2 regions of the Streptomyces sp. NPDC039430 genome follow, and region 2 is predicted to be linked to the other one. Evidence: predicted binding sites of a transcription regulator. Region 2 holds the regulator's gene; the other holds the start of a gene.

Region 1 (7,791 bases), on a different contig from region 2:
GACGCGTCCGGTCAGCGAGACCTCGCCGGTCATGGCGACATCCGTGCGGACCAGCCGGCCGCTGAGCAGCGAGGCCAGCGCGGTCGTCATCGTGATGCCCGCGCTCGGGCCGTCCTTCGGCACCGCACCCGCCGGGAAGTGGATGTGCACGCCCCGGTCCTTCAGATCCGCCACCGGCAGCTCCATTTCGGCGCCGCGCGAGCGGAGGAAGGAGAGCGCGATCTGTGCCGACTCCTTCATCACGTCACCGAGCTGTCCGGTCAGGGTCAGGCCGGAGCCGCCCGTCTCCGGGTCGGCCAGCGACGCCTCGACGTAGAGGACGTCACCGCCCGCGCCCGTGACCGCGAGGCCCGTGGCCACGCCCGGCACCGCCGTGCGGCGCTCGGCCGGGTCCTGGGCGGACTCGGGCACGTGGTGCGGCCGGCCGATCAGCTTGCGCAGATGCTCGGCGCCGAGGGTGAACGGCAGCTCCCGCTCGCCCAGTTCGTGCTCGGCCGCGACCTTGCGGAGCAGCCGTGCGATGGCGCGCTCCAGGTTTCGTACGCCCGCCTCGCGGGTGTACTCACCGGCCAGCTTGCGCAGCGCGTCGTCCTCCAGCGTGACCTCGCCGGACTCCAGGCCCGCGCGCTCCAGCTGCCTGGGCAGCAGGTGGTCCCTGGCGATGACGACCTTCTCGTCCTCCGTGTAGCCGTCGAGCCTGACCAGCTCCATACGGTCGAGCAGCGCCTCCGGAATCGCTTCCAGGACATTCGCCGTGGCGAGGAACACCACGTCGGACAGGTCGAGTTCGACCTCCAGGTAGTGATCACGGAAGGTGTGGTTCTGCGCCGGGTCCAGGACTTCGAGCAGCGCGGCGGCCGGGTCGCCCCGGAAGTCGGAGCCGACCTTGTCGATCTCGTCGAGCAGGACGACCGGGTTCATCGAACCGGCCTCCTTGATGGCCCGGACGATACGGCCGGGCAGCGCGCCGACGTACGTACGCCGGTGGCCGCGGATCTCCGCCTCGTCCCGTACGCCGCCGAGCGCGACCCGGACGAACTTACGGCCCATGGCGTGCGCGACGCTTTCGCCGAGCGAGGTCTTTCCGACGCCGGGAGGGCCCACCAGGGCCAGTACGGCGCCGCCGCGACGGCCGCCGACCACACCGAGACCGCGGTCCGCGCGCCGCTTGCGCACGGCCAGGTACTCGGTGATGCGTTCCTTCACGTCCTCCAGGCCGGAGTGCTCCGCGTCGAGCACGGCCTGGGCGCCTCTGATGTCGTACTCGTCCTCCGTGCGCTCGTTCCAGGGCAGTTCGAGGACGGTGTCCAGCCATGTGCGGATCCAGGAGCCCTCGGGGCTCTGGTCGGACGACCGCTCCAGCTTGTCGACTTCCTTCAGCGCGGCTTCCCGCACCTTCTCGGGGAGGTCGGCGTTCTCGACGCGGGTCCGGTAGTCGGCGGACTCGTCGTCGTCACCCTCGCCGTTGATCTCGCGCAGCTCCTTGCGTACGGCGTCGAGCTGGCGCCGGAGCAGGAACTCGCGCTGCTGCTTGTCGACGCCCTCCTGGACGTCCTTCGCGATGGACTCGGCGACATCCTGTTCCGCGAGGTGTTCGCGCAGCTGCTCGGTGGCGAGCTTGAGCCGGGCCACCGGGTCGGTGGTCTCCAGCAGCGCCACCTTCTGGGCGGTGGTCAGGAACGGTGAGTAACCGGAATTGTCGGCGAGCGTGGACACGTCGTCGATCTGCTGGACGCGGTCCACCACCTGCCAGGCGCCGCGCTTCTTGAGCCAGTCGGTGGCGAGCGCCTTGTATTCCTTGATCAGCTCGGTCACGGAGCCGGGGATCGGGTCGGGTGCCGTCTCGTCGACGGCGATGCCCTCGATCCAGAGGGCCGCGCCGGGCCCGGTCGTACCGGCACCGATGCGCACACGGCCGCGGCCGCGGATCAGCGCGCCCGGATCCCCGTCGGAGAGCCGGCCGACCTGCTCGACGGTCCCCAGCACACCCGTCCCGGCGTACGTCCCGTCGATGCGCGGCACGAGCAGCACCTTGGGCTTTCCGCCACCGTCGCCCCCGTCACGGGCGGCCGCCTGCGCGGCTTCCACCGCGGCGCGGACTTCGGCGTCGGACAGATCCAGAGGCACCACCATGCCGGGCAGGACGACCTCGTCGTCGAGCGGCAGCACGGGAAGCGTGAGCGATGTAGAGGTGTCAGCCATGATCTCCCCTTCGGCAGTCAAGTTGAGCTATACCGACTCAATGCTTGTGAGTCTCCGGATGTTCCCCGGGTCCTGTTCGCTCTGAGCGATCACCGGGCGTTGGGTCCATCGGCGGCGGCGGGGCCTGCGGCCAAGAGCGCGGGACCCGCTACAACGCAGGCCGGAGGTCGTTATTCCGCAACCACGTCGAACCCGACCTCACCCGCACGTGGACCCCGCCCATTAGCCTCGCGGCCATGGATGCGCTCTTACCGTTCCTGATCGCGGCCGGCGTCCTCGCCGTGGTCCTCGGCTTCTTCACATGGCTGGCCGCGCGCATCCGGCGCCGTGGCCTCGCCGGCGGGGCCATGAGTGCGGCCCTGGCCTCCTACGAGGAGGCGTTCCGCATCACGGCCCACGAGTCCTACGTCGAGGTCCGGGCTCAAGCGGAACGCAGGGCGCCGATGCTGTCACCCGACGGTCACTGGGAACGAAGCCCCGGCGAAGCCGGCCGGACGGGCGCGGAGAATCCACGACGCCCTCAGCCGCGCCTTCGCCGCTCGCGACGGAGGCTCGGCCGGTGGGCCGGTCGGCTGAGGCGCGGCCGCTGACCGGTGGCCACCCCGGATACACCGGATACACCGGAGAACGATCACCGGGCGACCGCCGGCCGATGGACCGCCGCGCGGCGCGCGACCAGCGCTGATCCTTCGGGCTGATCCTTCGGCCGGGGCCGAAGCGTCCGCGTCCTAGCGTCGGCCGTATGGACACCTCGACGGACACCCTGACGGATTCCCCGACCGGTTCCGTGACCGAGCGCGTGACCGGCTCCGTGAGGGAGCCATCGACGGCGGCCGAGACCCGCCATCTGGTCATCGAACCGAGCATTCTCTACTTCGGGACCCCCGTCATCCTGCTCACCACCGAGAACGACGACGGCTCGGCCAATCTCGCCCCGATCTCATCGGCCTGGGCGCTCGGGCAGGTGGTGGTGCTGGGGCTCGGTGCCGACGGGCAGACCGCGCACAATCTCGGCGCCGGGCCGGGACCCCGCCGCGAGCTGGTGATCAGCCTGCCCGCTCCGGATCAGTGGCCCGCCGTGGAACGGCTGGCCCCGCTCACCGGACGCGATCCCGTCCCGGCGAGCAAACCCCCCGCGTGCCGCTTCGAACCGGACAAATTCGGCGCGTCCGGCTTCACCCCCACTCCCTCCCACCTGGTCGGGCCGCCACGCGTCGCCGAGTGCCCCCTCCAACTGGAGGCGTACGCCGACCGGGTCCAGCCCGATGTCTCGGGCCGCTTCCTGATCGTCGAGGCGGTGGTACGGAAGGTCCACGCGGCCCCGGACATCGTCGTACCCGGCACCGACCACGTCGATCCCGCCGCGTGGAGTCCGCTCATCTACAACTTCCGCCACTACTTCGGCCTCGGCCCGGAACGCGGCCACACCTACCGGAGCGAAACGGCGGCGATGACGGGAACGACCGCGGGGGTGCCGGAACCGGCGCCCCGATGACCCGGTTGCCGCCACCGCTCCCCACGACCGCTCCCCGCTCGGCTCCAGCCAGGCGCGGGCCGGGCGGTACGTATCTATGGGGACAAGGGGACGCCACGTCTATAAGGACAAGGGGACACCACGCCGCCGGCGCATGGCTCAATCCCGCTACTCGTCCCCCGTACGTCTGGTACCACCCGGGGAGCGGTGATCCCAGCTCCGGGACAGGGCCCCGCCCGGCGCGCCCTGTCCGCGCCCTGGGCCGCGTCCATGGCCGGGGCCGGAGGAAACGGATTGTCCCGCTCCAGCCCCTGCGAGCAGGATGTCAGGCGGTACCAGCCGCCCTGACGAAAAGGTCCAGCATGTCCGTACCCGCACCCGGCGCCGCGCTCGCGCCTCAGCTCGATCCCGTCACCCTCGACCGCCGCGACGGCCCCTACGGCGAGGTCGTGCTGCGCCGGCGTGGTGAACGGCTGGAAATCATCGCCAACGGCTGCTTCCTGATGGACACCTCGGACGGCCGCTCCGAGCGGCTGCTCATCGACGCGGCCCTGGCGGCGCTGCCCGAGGACCGGTCCGGAGAGCGGGGGCGGCCGGCCGTTCTGGTCGGTGGGCTCGGGGTCGGGTTCTCGCTCGCGCACGCCGCCGCCGATCCCCGCTGGGGCCGGATCGTGGTGGTCGAGCGCGAGCGGGCCGTCATCGACTGGCACCGGGACGGGCCGCTCCGGCGGATCTCCGGGGCGGCGCTCGCCGATCCGCGCGTTGTGATCCTGCACACCGAGCTGGTGGCGTATCTGACGACAACCACGGACCGTTACGACGCCCTCTGCCTGGACATCGACAACGGGCCCGAGTGGACCGTCACCGAGGACAACGAGAACCTGTACTCGCCCGACGGACTGGCCGCCTGCCGGGCGCGGCTGAATCCGGGCGGTGTCCTCGCCGTATGGTCGGCGAATCCCTCTCCCGCCTTTGCCGAAGCGTTGGGGAATGCCGGATTCAGCGGGGTACGGGCGGAAGAGATCCAAGTTGCCCGAGGCGTACCCGACGTGGTCCATCTCGCTGTTCGCACTGCGTAGCCGGAAGGCTCCCGCTGCCTCTACGCTGCTCCACACACACGGATCTGCATACTTCATGCAGATCGCGGAACAAGGATCGCGGAACGCGTACCAGGGGCGGGGCGATGGAGCAGACACACACCAGCCACAACGGAGTCGCGGCGACGCCCGGCGCCCAGCGCCGGGTCCTGGTGGTCGAGGACGATGCCACGATCGTCGACGCCATCGCCGCACGGCTGCGTGCCGAGGGTTTTCTGGTGCAGACGGCGCTGGACGGACCCGCGGCCGTGGACGCGGCCGAGGCCTGGCAGCCGGACCTGATGGTCCTCGACGTCATGCTGCCGGGCTTCGACGGGCTGGAGGTCTGCCGCCGTGTCCAGGCGCAGCGCCCGGTGCCGGTGCTGATGCTGACGGCGCGCGACGACGAGACCGACATGCTGGTCGGCCTCGGGGTCGGTGCCGACGACTACATGACCAAGCCGTTCTCGATGCGGGAGCTGGCCGCGCGCGTGCATGTGCTGCTGCGCCGGGTGGAGCGGGCCGCGCTCGCCGCGGTGACCCCGCGCAGCGGCATCCTGCGGCTGGGCGAGCTGGAGATCGACCACGCGCAGCGCCGGGTCCGGGTGCGCGGTGACGACGTCCATCTGACGCCCACCGAGTTCGATCTGCTGGTCTGCCTGGCGAACACCCCGCGCGCGGTGCTCTCCCGGGAGCAGCTGCTCGCCGAGGTGTGGGACTGGGCGGACGCCTCGGGGACCCGTACGGTCGACAGCCACATCAAGGCGCTGCGCCGGAAGATCGGCGCCGAGCGGATCCGTACCGTCCATGGCGTCGGCTACGCGCTGGAGACCCCGGCGCCATGACCGGGCAGGGTGACGGCGGCGGCGCCGACGGCGACAGAACCGGAACCGGGGCCGACGGACGGGGCGCTCCGGCGTCCCCCGCCACCTCCGGCTCCTCCCCGAAGCCCGGCTCTCCGCGTAAGCCCGGCTCCTCCCCGAAGCCCGGCTCTCCGCCTAAGCCCGGCTCCTCCCGGCAGCCCGGCTCTCCGCGTAAGCCCGGTGCTCCCTGGAGGTCCGGCTCGCTCCGGAAGCCCGGCGTGTTCTGGCGACGCGGCTCGCTCCGGGAGCCCGGTTCTCCCCGGAAGCCCGGCTCCGGCGCCACCCGCGCCGCCAGGAACAACGTCGGAAACAGCGGCAGGGGCAACGTCGGGACCGGCGCCCGTGGCGACAGCCGCGGGGGCCGACGCCCCCCGGCCCTGGAATTCCGCCCCGGACCCCGCGGCCTCGACGCCAGCGGCCTGCGGCCCTTCTCCATCAAGGCCAAGCTCGGCGCCCTCGTCGTCATCTCCGTCTTCATCACCACCGGGCTGCTGATGGTGGCCCTGCGCACCGAGACCGAGCTGCGCTTCATCACCGTCTTCTCGATGATCGCCACGCTGCTGATCACCCAGTTCGTGGCGCACGGCCTGACCGCGCCCCTGGACGAGATGAACACGGTCGCGAAGGGCATCTCGCACGGTGACTACACCCGCCGTGTCAGCGGCGCGGACCGCCGCGACGAGCTGGGCGACCTCGCCTCCACGATCAATCGCATGGCCGACGATCTGGAGGCCGAGGACCGGCACCGCAAGGAGCTGATCGCCAATGTCTCGCACGAGCTGCGCACGCCCATCGCGGCCCTCCGCGCCGTGCTGGAGAACGTCGTGGACGGGGTCTCGCCCGCCGATCCCGAGACGATGCTCACGGCCCTGCGGCAGACCGAGCGGCTGGGCCGGCTGACGGAGACGCTGCTCGATCTGTCCCGGTTGGACAACGGGGTCGTACCGCTTCGGTCACAGCGCTTCGAGGTCTGGCCGTACCTCTCCGGGGTGCTGAAGGAGGCCAATCTGGCGTCCTCGCAGCGCGGGCCGATCTCCGGCTCCGGCCATCACACCCGTACGGACGTACATCTCCACCTGGACGTCTCGCCGCCCGAGCTGACCGCGCACGCGGACGCGGAGCGGCTGCACCAGGTCGTCGCCAACCTCATCGACAACGCGGTCAAGCACAGCCCGCCGCACGGCCGGGTCACCGTACGGGCCCGGCGCGGCACCGGCCCCGAGTCGCTGGACCTGGAGGTGCAGGACGAGGGGCCCGGGATCCCGGAGCAGGAGCGGCACCGCGTCTTCGAGCGGTTCAACCGGGGCACCGCGCAGTACCCGCACGGGCCGGGCAGCGACGGCGGTACGGGCCTGGGCCTGGCGATCGCCCGCTGGGCCGTGGATCTGCACGGCGGGCGGATAGGAGTGGCCGAATCGGCCCGCGGCTGCCTGATACGGGTCACTCTGCCGGGAGCACCGGGACCCCGCCGTTGACGTAGAGTTCGAAGCGAAAGCGCACGATCTCCGGGCACGGAGTCGGGGACGGGCGAGCAACAGGCCGTGAACCGGCCGTTCCCGGAGCGTCGCGCGTTCCTGGCACAACGGAACCTGGCTTGTTTCCCGCCATTTATTACGCTGAAACTCGCCGTCCGATGTGACTTGCACGACGATGGCACGCCCGGCCTGCACCTCCTGGCCTGGTAGGCGTAGCCTTGATTCCCGCTGTCCATCACCTTGTGAAGCGGAAGAGGGCGGTTCACGCCGTGTCGTCTCAGTCCCCCAGTAACGCGAGCATCTCGACCGACGAAGACGGGCAGGGCAAGAACCCTGCCGCGGCCTTCGGTGCCAATGAGTGGCTTGTCGACGAGATCTACCAGCAGTACCTCCAGGATCCGAATTCGGTTGACCGTGCCTGGTGGGACTTCTTCGCCGACTACAAGCCGGGCACTCCCGGTACGGCGGACAGGTCCGATGAGGCCGCGGCGACCGCAGCCGCGGGGGCTGCGGTGCCCACGACCCAGGTGCCCACGACCCAGGCGACCGCCCCAGCGACCCCGGCGCCCGCCGCCCCGGCACAGGCCCAGACGCAGGCTCCGGCACAGGCCCAGACGCAGGCTCCGGCACAGCCGGCCGCCCCGGCGGCGGCCCCCGCCGCGCCGTCGAAGCCCGCTGCCGCCGCCCCGGCGCCCGCACGG
Region 2 (7,791 bases):
GGTGGTCACGCTGGTCGAGGTTGACGAAGATCATGTCGTAGCGGATGGCACACCGGACCGGCTGCGGAGCCCCCCGCGGCCTCCGAAGGCAACGGTAGGCACGGACGTCCTCGTCCTCCTCGCGTACGACGACGATCGGCTCTCCGAAGAGGGTGACCATCAACGAGTCGCCACGGTGGGGAATAGCGGTGACGAGATCGATGAAGTGCCAACCCGACCGGTAGGCCGTGGCCATCTCGCGCCGGAAGACCCGGTCGTCCGGCGGGACAGTCATGCGCTGGTGTCGGCGGACGTGATGTCCCAGCCGATGTCTCCTGGCGTCTCCTGCGGGGTCACCCAGCCGATGTCACCGGGCTCCTGGCTCACAGCGGTGGATCCGGCGGCTGTCAGGTTCCAGCCGATGTCACCCGAGTCCTGGGTTCCGGCAGGCGCCACGCCCCATCCGATGTCGCCGCCCGACTCCACATCCTGGGCGACAGTTCCGGCAGGCGTTGTGTTCCAGCCAATGTCCGCCCCAACAGCCAGCGCACCATAGGCCAGAGCCGCAGAGAAAGCAGTGACAACCACCGCGCGAAGCATTCTCTTGTACATAGTCGGCTTCGTCCTCACTTGATGGATTCCTCTCCCCCGCCATCTAGACGATGTCTCACCCGGACACGTCAACACCACCGGGACGAGGCATCATGTTCCTGTATGTTCAGGACCCTGGGGGGTGGAGCTTTGCCAGCAAACGACACAAAACAGACACATCCCCACGCTGTGACTGAGCTGTGCAACGACGGCAGACGGATTTACGCCAGCGCGCTGCGCTCCGGGCGGATCGCCCGGAGCGAGGCCGCAGCGGCTCCCTGCCTCATGGAATTTCCGCTTCTGCACCCCGATCCCGACGACCCTGACTGGCTACGCCCAGTTCCGCCCTCCGCGGCATTGGCCCAGCGTCTCCACCCCATCGAGCGTGAGATCCAGGAGCGTCGGCACTTCGCCATCGAACTGACCGACGCTTTCGAGCCGTTCATGACCATCAGCGCCCAGGACCCGCCCACGACACATGCGATCACGGTCCTGGAAGGCGACAGCCGGATCAACGCCGCGCTCGACCTCTCCACCGCCGAGTGCAGGACCGAAGTACTCACAGTGCAACCCGGCGGCGGACGCAGCGCACACGTGCTCGCCCAGGCCCTGGAGCGGGGCCGGTCGGTGGTGGACCGCGGCGTCAGCATCCGCACTCTGTACCAGCACACCGTCCGGCACAGCCAGGGCACACTCGCCTACGCGGAGCGGCTGGCCGAGGGCAAGGTCGAGATACGGACGCTGGAAGAACTGATCGAGCGGCTGATCGTCTTCGACCGCACGGTCGCGTACATACCGGCCCGTTCCGACCGGCAGGTCGCCCTCGAACTGCGCCACCCGGGGCTCGTCGACTATCTCGCGCAGGTCTTCGAGCAGTTGTGGCGCCGCGCCACCCCTCTCACAGAACCGGTCTCCTATGAGCCGACTCCCGTCGGCATCACCGGCGTCCAGCGCTCCATCGCCAAGCTCCTCATCGAGGGATACGTGGACGAGGCCATCGCCCGCCGACTCGGAATGAACGTACGCACCTGCCGCGCGCACATCGCCAAACTCGCCACCACCCTCGGCAGCGGTAGCCGCGCCCAACTCGGATATCTCATCGCGCAGTCGGGAATCCTCGACCAGGAAACCTGACCCCGTCGCCCATAGCCCCCGACAAGGCCAGGCACATCGCCACGACGTAGTCGTCCACATGCGCCCTCGCCACGACGTAGTCGTCCACAGCTGCCTCCGCTCCCCCACATGCGCCCTCGCCTCGGACGGAACCCTCTGGGGGTCGGATCAGTAGTCATCGACGAGAGGCCGGAGTCCCTGACAATGCCAACGGAAGTGCGAGTGCGAGCAGGGCGACCGCGACCAGCCACGCGGTCAGGCTGCCGGCAGGGTAGAGGGCAACGGCCCACCACGTGTGGGTCGTGTAGCCATCGGGGTTGTAGGCGCGGCCGAGGATGAGGTTGATGATGAGGAACATCAGTCCCGCCGCTGCCGCCGTGGCTTCGTTGGCGAGGCGGCGCGTGACGAGCCCGAGGGCGAGAAGGAGGGTGACGTTGCGGGCGACGTCCATTCCCACCACCACTCCGGCCGCGTGGGCGAGAACCGCGGTGAGAACGATGGCGCCTTGATCGAACCGGCGGACGGACAGGACCGCTGTGATCTCCGCTTCACGCAACTGGCGTTCCAGGCAGTACATGACAGCGAGGACGATCAGGACAGGGCTGAAATAGGCGAGTTGAGCGCTGCCCATGCCACCGATCAGGCTCGGGACAGGGACTTCACTCGCCCCCACCGTCCAACAGACCACGACGAGCAGGGCCAGCGCCGCGGGAACGACCCACCAGTGGCGCACAGTGATGGCGTAGCGGTTCATGAGATGGCCTTGTCGCAGCGCTTCTGACTCACGGCTGTCCTGGTGAACCAGTCCGCCTGCTCTTCAGCCGGAAGCCGGCGGATCTTTTGGAGTGCCGCCCATTCCGTAGGGGGCAGCCCTGCCTGCACAGCCTGTGAATCCACTCCGAGCACCAGGGCCGCCCAGGCGGCCGCAGGCGAGCCCGGCTGCCGGCAGTCGTCCACGCCGGCAAGGGTGGCTGTCCCGGTTACCGCCGATTCCGCCAGGTCCGCGGCGTACTGGCCGGAGTCCTGGCCACCGCCGAGCGGAGGCAGCGACCAGTACAACGGCCATGTGCCCGGCTTGAGCGGAACCTTCGCGGAGGTGACGCGCAGTTCTTCCGGGACAGCTACTCCCGCATTTTTCAGCTTGTTGACCGGGGCCAGGGCGTCTCGTCGCAACTGTTCGGCGTACGGCTTGTACTCCGGTGGTACACACACTCTCGGTTCTTGCCCGGTACAGGCCATGGCGACGCTACGGGGGCTAGTCGGGCGCTGGTAGCCCCAGTCGACCACCAAGGCGCGGCCGGTGGTGAAGGTGGCCGCCGCCACAGCGAAGGCGACAGCGACCGCCCAGGCGCGTCGGCGCATCCGGGCCAGAACCCAGAACGCGAGGGCCAGGCCGGCGACAACACCCCAGGGCACTACATACACAGCAGGGGTGCGCACATCGGTGACGGTCGACAGCCCGTCGATGAAGCCACCCAGGTGACGCACCCAGGGGTTGGACGTCGCGTGCGGCATGGACAGCCACGCCCAGCACCCGATCCCGGCAGCGGGTGCCGCGACACTCCTGGGCATGATGAGTCCGAGGCACCAGCCGATGACCAGCCAACCGAGGGAGAGCACGATCAGGTGCGCCACAGCGAGCCACCCGGCCCCTCCGGGCAATACGCCCACCGCCCGGTAGGCCACGACGAGCGCGCCGATGACGAGGACGAGCAGCAGGATCAGGACCGGGACAGCAGCCCGCAAGAGCCGCCGTACCGCTCTTCGTTGGCCGGTGACACTCAAAGCGCCGAGCAGTCGGTGGCGGCCCGCTTCCCACGCGGCGGCTCCCGCCACTGCCGGGGCGATGACCGCGATGGCCTGGGCGGCCAGTTCACCGGACTGAACCCCGTACCGCGATGGTCCGGTGGAGGTGGCGTCGCCGATGTACAGGCCCGCGTAAACCAGGATGGGCAGCACCAGCCAGGGTGCGGCCGAGGCGCGGAGATTTGCCCAGGTAATCACTCGGCCGCCTCCAAGAGCGACGCGTAGGCGCTCTCCAGGCGTCGGCCCGGCGCACTGTCCGGGGCGGCGTGGCCGGCGAAGGCCTCAACCGTACCCCTGAACCGCGGTTTTCCCGATTCAAGGACCACAACCTCGTCGAAAGCCTCGTCGAGGTCGCCGATGTCGTGAGTGGACACGATCACGTGGACCCTGCCACGCAGCGAAATCAGCAAGTCGAGGAACCGGCGCCGCTGCTGCGGGTCGAGCCCGACGGTTGGCTCGTCGAGAAGCAGCAATTCGGCGTCATGGACGAGCGCCTGTGCGATAGCGATCCGCTGTTGCTGGCCACCGGACAATGTCTTGATTTTGCTATTGACCTTTCCGGTGAGGCCGACTCGTTCGATTGCCTCCGTCGCCGCGTGCCAGGCGTCACGCTCCCGCATGCCCTTGAGCCAGCCCACATACGCCACATGCTCCCTGCACGTCAGCCCGGGAAGGAACCCGGGATGCTGAGGCAGCCAGGAAACCTTCCTCCGATAGGCCCGCGCCTGCGTGCGGTTGGCCGGGTCGAGCTCCCCGTACCGGATGTGTCCCGAACGCGGCATCGAGGCGCTGGCGCCGAGAGAGAGCAGGGTGCTCTTGCCGGCGCCGTTGGGGCCGAGAAGGACGGTGTGGCCGGGCGAGAACGCCAGATCGAGCCGGTCGAGGACCGGACGTGACCTGCGGCCGTAACGGAAGGTGCAGGACTGGTAGTGCAAGGGCACGGGGGATACCTCATGAACAGAAAGGGGAACCTCCCGCCAGGGTGCGCCCGCTCAGTGCGGCGCACCCCGGGAGAAGAGGAAGGGTGCTCAGTACGTAACGGTCAGCGACCTGACCCAGACGTTCACACCCGAAAGGCCGTAGTGCCGGTGGTCCCGCCACCGTCAGTCCAGCGACGGGACTCGAAGCCTGGACCGGCATTCGACAGGGAGCCGGACCAGCTTGCCGCATGGGCGGGCGCGATGAGAACGCCGAGCACGGTGGCAGCACCGAGCACAACGGTGCCTATGCGGCGACCGGGCTCACGCAGGACAGTCAGACGCGCAGATCTCATGTGTCTTCCCTTGAGTTGACCAATTATGCCTTCAGGACGACTCTGCCAAATTCTTTTCATTCCGGGTCGCCAACCAAGTTCGGGAGCTCGCACCGAAATCGTATCTGCACCGAATGCGCGAACCCATGTCCTGACTCGCAAAGTTCACCCGGCCATTGTGAGAATTCATGGCAGTCACCATCGCCTCCCTTAGACTGCATTTCAGGATCTCGCGGACCAAGCGAAATGTAATTGCACGAGCATGCACTACAGAATCATGCAGGGAGAAATAAGTGGAAGAAACAGACATAAAACCACCAAAAATGCCACCGTTTGACATGTCGGAAGAAGCGCGCGCCCTGCTGCACCGGCTCGTCCAGGGTGATCAGGTCGAAAGCGCCGATCCCGGGCGCGCGGAGCTGGCCGCCCTCGGGTTGGCAGTGCACAACCCGCATTGCGACCTGTGGGGTTTATCGGACCTGTCGCACGCCGAGCAAACCGCCCTCGCCGCGGAACGCGCCGGTATCGCCGAGCATCTCCAGCGCATGCGCCAACTCTCCGATCTGCACGGTGAGCTGAGGCGCGAGCTGAGAAACACCAAGTCATCGAGCGTGGACGGCATCGAGTTTCTCGACCGGCTCGATATCGTCACCTCCACGATTTCGCAGGCGATGGATTCCGCGAGGTCGCGTATTCGTACGGCACATCCACAGGACAGAAAGGCCGAGATTCTGCGCAAGGCAGCCGAGTCCGATGTCAAAGTCCTGCGGCGTGGTGTCGCCTTCCAGACGCTCTATCCGGACACCGCTCGTACCCGGCCCGGGGAGCAGGAGTGGGCCGCGACGGTAAGCGAGCACGGCGCGGAAGTACGCACCGTTGCCACGGCCTTTGAACGCATGATCCTTGTGGACGACAAACTCGCCGTAGTCGCCGACCACCGGGGCGAGCCGAACAGAGACATCGCCTTCAAGGTGACACACCCCGGGATGGTGGCTCTCTTGCACCACATCTACGAGCAGCAGTGGGAGCGCGCCGAGCCCTGGGCCGGCGGCCGGCTCTTACGCAAGGCGGAGACAGTCACGACGGGCCGGTCCCGCCGCATCCTCAACAAGCTCCGCGAGGGCCGCACCCTCAAGCAGATCGCCACCGAGCTGGGCGTCAGCCTGCGCACCGTCAACAGCGATCTGAACAAGCTCTACGAAGCAGTGGGCGTGAACACCCAGTTCGCGCTCGGCGTGTGGTGGAGCTCGGAGGCCGCCGCGGACGAGCGGAAGCTCGGCTGACCGGCCCGCCCCGGCCGCTCGGCACCACGGCCACGCGAAACGCCCGGCCGGGAATCCCCGACCGGGCGCCCGCCCGCTCACATCCGCCTCAAAGAAGCGTCGGCTCAGTCCGTCGGCCGCTTGGGCCGCCACACCACCAGCGCGCTCGTCTGCTGCACGTCCTGGTACGGCACCAGGTCCCGGCGGTACGAGGCATGCACCTGCGCCTCGCGCTGGCGCATCGCCGTCGCCGCGCCGTCCACCGCCGCCGACAGTTCGGCGACCCGCGCCTGGAGCGCCGCGACCTGGTTCTCCAGCTCGATGATCCGCTTGATGCCGGCCAGATTGATGCCCTCGTCCTGCGACAGCTGCTGCACCTGGCGGAGCAGCTCGATGTCACGGGCCGAGTAGCGGCGTCCCCTGCCCGCCGTGCGGTCCGGGGAGACCAGGCCGAGGCGGTCGTACTGCCTGAGCGTCTGCGGGTGCAGCCCGGAGAGCTGTGCCGCCACCGAGATGACGTACACCGGCGTTTCCTCGGTCAGCTGATACGCCCTGGTGAACGATGAAGACTGCCGACGCCGCCCGTCCATGAGGTCATGCTCCCTTCGCCGCCTGGAACAGCTCCGCCCGCGGGTCCTCGTCCGCGGTCGCCTTCCGGTAGGCCTCCAGCGCGTCCCGCGCGGGTGCGTCGAGGTCCTTGGGGACGACGACCTCGACGGTGACCAGCAGGTCGCCGCGGGTGCCGTCCTTGCGCACCGCGCCCTTGCCGCGGGCGCGCATCGTACGGCCGTTGGGTGTCCCCGCCGGAAGCTTGAGCGTGACCGGGGGACCGCCCAGGGTCGGCACCTTCACCTCGCCGCCGAGCGCCGCCTCCGTGAACGTGACGGGCACGGTCACCGTGAGGTTGTCGCCCTTGCGGCCGAAGACCGGATGGGCGTCGACATGGACGACGACATACAGGTCTCCGCCGGGGCCGCCGCGCTCGCCCGGAGCGCCCTTGCCGCGCAGCCGGATCCGCTGCCCGTCGCTGACACCCGCCGGGATGCGCACCTGCATGGTCCGCGAGGACCTGGCGCGCCCGCTGCCCTTGCAGACCTCGCACGGGTCCTGGGCGATCAGCCCACGGCCCTTGCAGTCCACACAGGGGTCGGTCAGCGAGAAGCCGCCGCCGGTGCCGCGCGAGACCTGTCCCGTGCCCACACAGGTCGGGCAGACCCGCGGCGTGCCGTTCTTGTCGCCCGTGCCCGAACACGCCTTGCAGGGCGCCTGGCTGGACATCCGCAGCGGGACCGTGGCCCCGTCGACCGCCTCGGTGAAGCTGAGCGTCACCTCGGACTCGATGTCCTGGCCGCGGCGCGGCTGCGTACGGGTCCCGGCGCCGCCCCGGTTGAAGAGCCCGCCGAAGACGTCCCCGAGACCGCCGCCGAGGCCGCCCGCGCCGGGTCCGCCCTGCGGGCCGCCGCCCGGACGACCGCCGAAGAGGTCGCCCAGGTCGAAGTTGAACGAGCCGTTGCCCCCGGCACCGGGCCCCGGCCGGAACCCGTTGCCGAAGAGGGCGCGCGCCTCGTCGTACTCCTTGCGCCGCTTGGGGTCCCCGAGGACGTCATTCGCCTCGGAGATCTCCTTGAAGCGCTCCTCGGCCTTGAGGTCGCCCTTGTTGGCGTCCGGGTGGAACTCGCGGGCGAGCTTCCGGTACGCCTTCTTGATCTCGGCCTCGGTGGCGTCCTTGGGGACGCCGAGAACCTTGTAGTAGTCCTTCTCCACGAAGTCCTTCGTGCTCATTCCCGA

Evidence for each region. The regulator HspR, encoded in region 2, represses chaperone genes until heat shock. The targets are predictions, from matches to a motif close to TTGAGNNNNNNNNNCTCAA.
Region 1: a site for HspR is predicted at 2,225-2,243, ahead of lon (endopeptidase La). Genes of this name have one in related genera too.

The regions. Positions count from the first base shown of each region.
Region 1 covers NZ_JBVKAK010000002.1:737,078-744,868, reverse strand. Annotated here, with positions in the region: gene lon (endopeptidase La) at 1-2,202, opposite strand, end outside; gene ACZ7LS_RS08365 (hypothetical protein) at 2,439-2,792, shown strand; gene ACZ7LS_RS08360 (flavin reductase family protein) at 2,945-3,697, shown strand; gene ACZ7LS_RS08355 (spermidine synthase family protein) at 4,039-4,755, shown strand; gene ACZ7LS_RS08350 (response regulator transcription factor) at 4,860-5,597, shown strand; gene ACZ7LS_RS08345 (HAMP domain-containing sensor histidine kinase) at 6,035-7,090, shown strand; gene ACZ7LS_RS08340 (multifunctional oxoglutarate decarboxylase/oxoglutarate dehydrogenase thiamine pyrophosphate-binding subunit/dihydrolipoyllysine-residue succinyltransferase subunit) at 7,360-7,791, shown strand, end outside.
Region 2 covers NZ_JBVKAK010000005.1:222,731-230,521, reverse strand. Annotated here, with positions in the region: gene ACZ7LS_RS15380 (Rieske (2Fe-2S) protein) at 1-274, opposite strand, end outside; gene ACZ7LS_RS15375 (5'-nucleotidase) at 271-591, opposite strand; gene ACZ7LS_RS15370 (helix-turn-helix transcriptional regulator) at 694-1,704, shown strand; gene ACZ7LS_RS15365 (hypothetical protein) at 1,859-2,437, opposite strand; gene ACZ7LS_RS15360 (DUF7224 domain-containing protein) at 2,434-3,687, opposite strand; gene ACZ7LS_RS15355 (ABC transporter ATP-binding protein) at 3,684-4,430, opposite strand; gene ACZ7LS_RS15350 (hypothetical protein) at 5,035-6,024, shown strand; gene ACZ7LS_RS15345 (heat shock protein transcriptional repressor HspR) at 6,129-6,593, opposite strand; gene dnaJ (molecular chaperone DnaJ) at 6,598-7,785, opposite strand.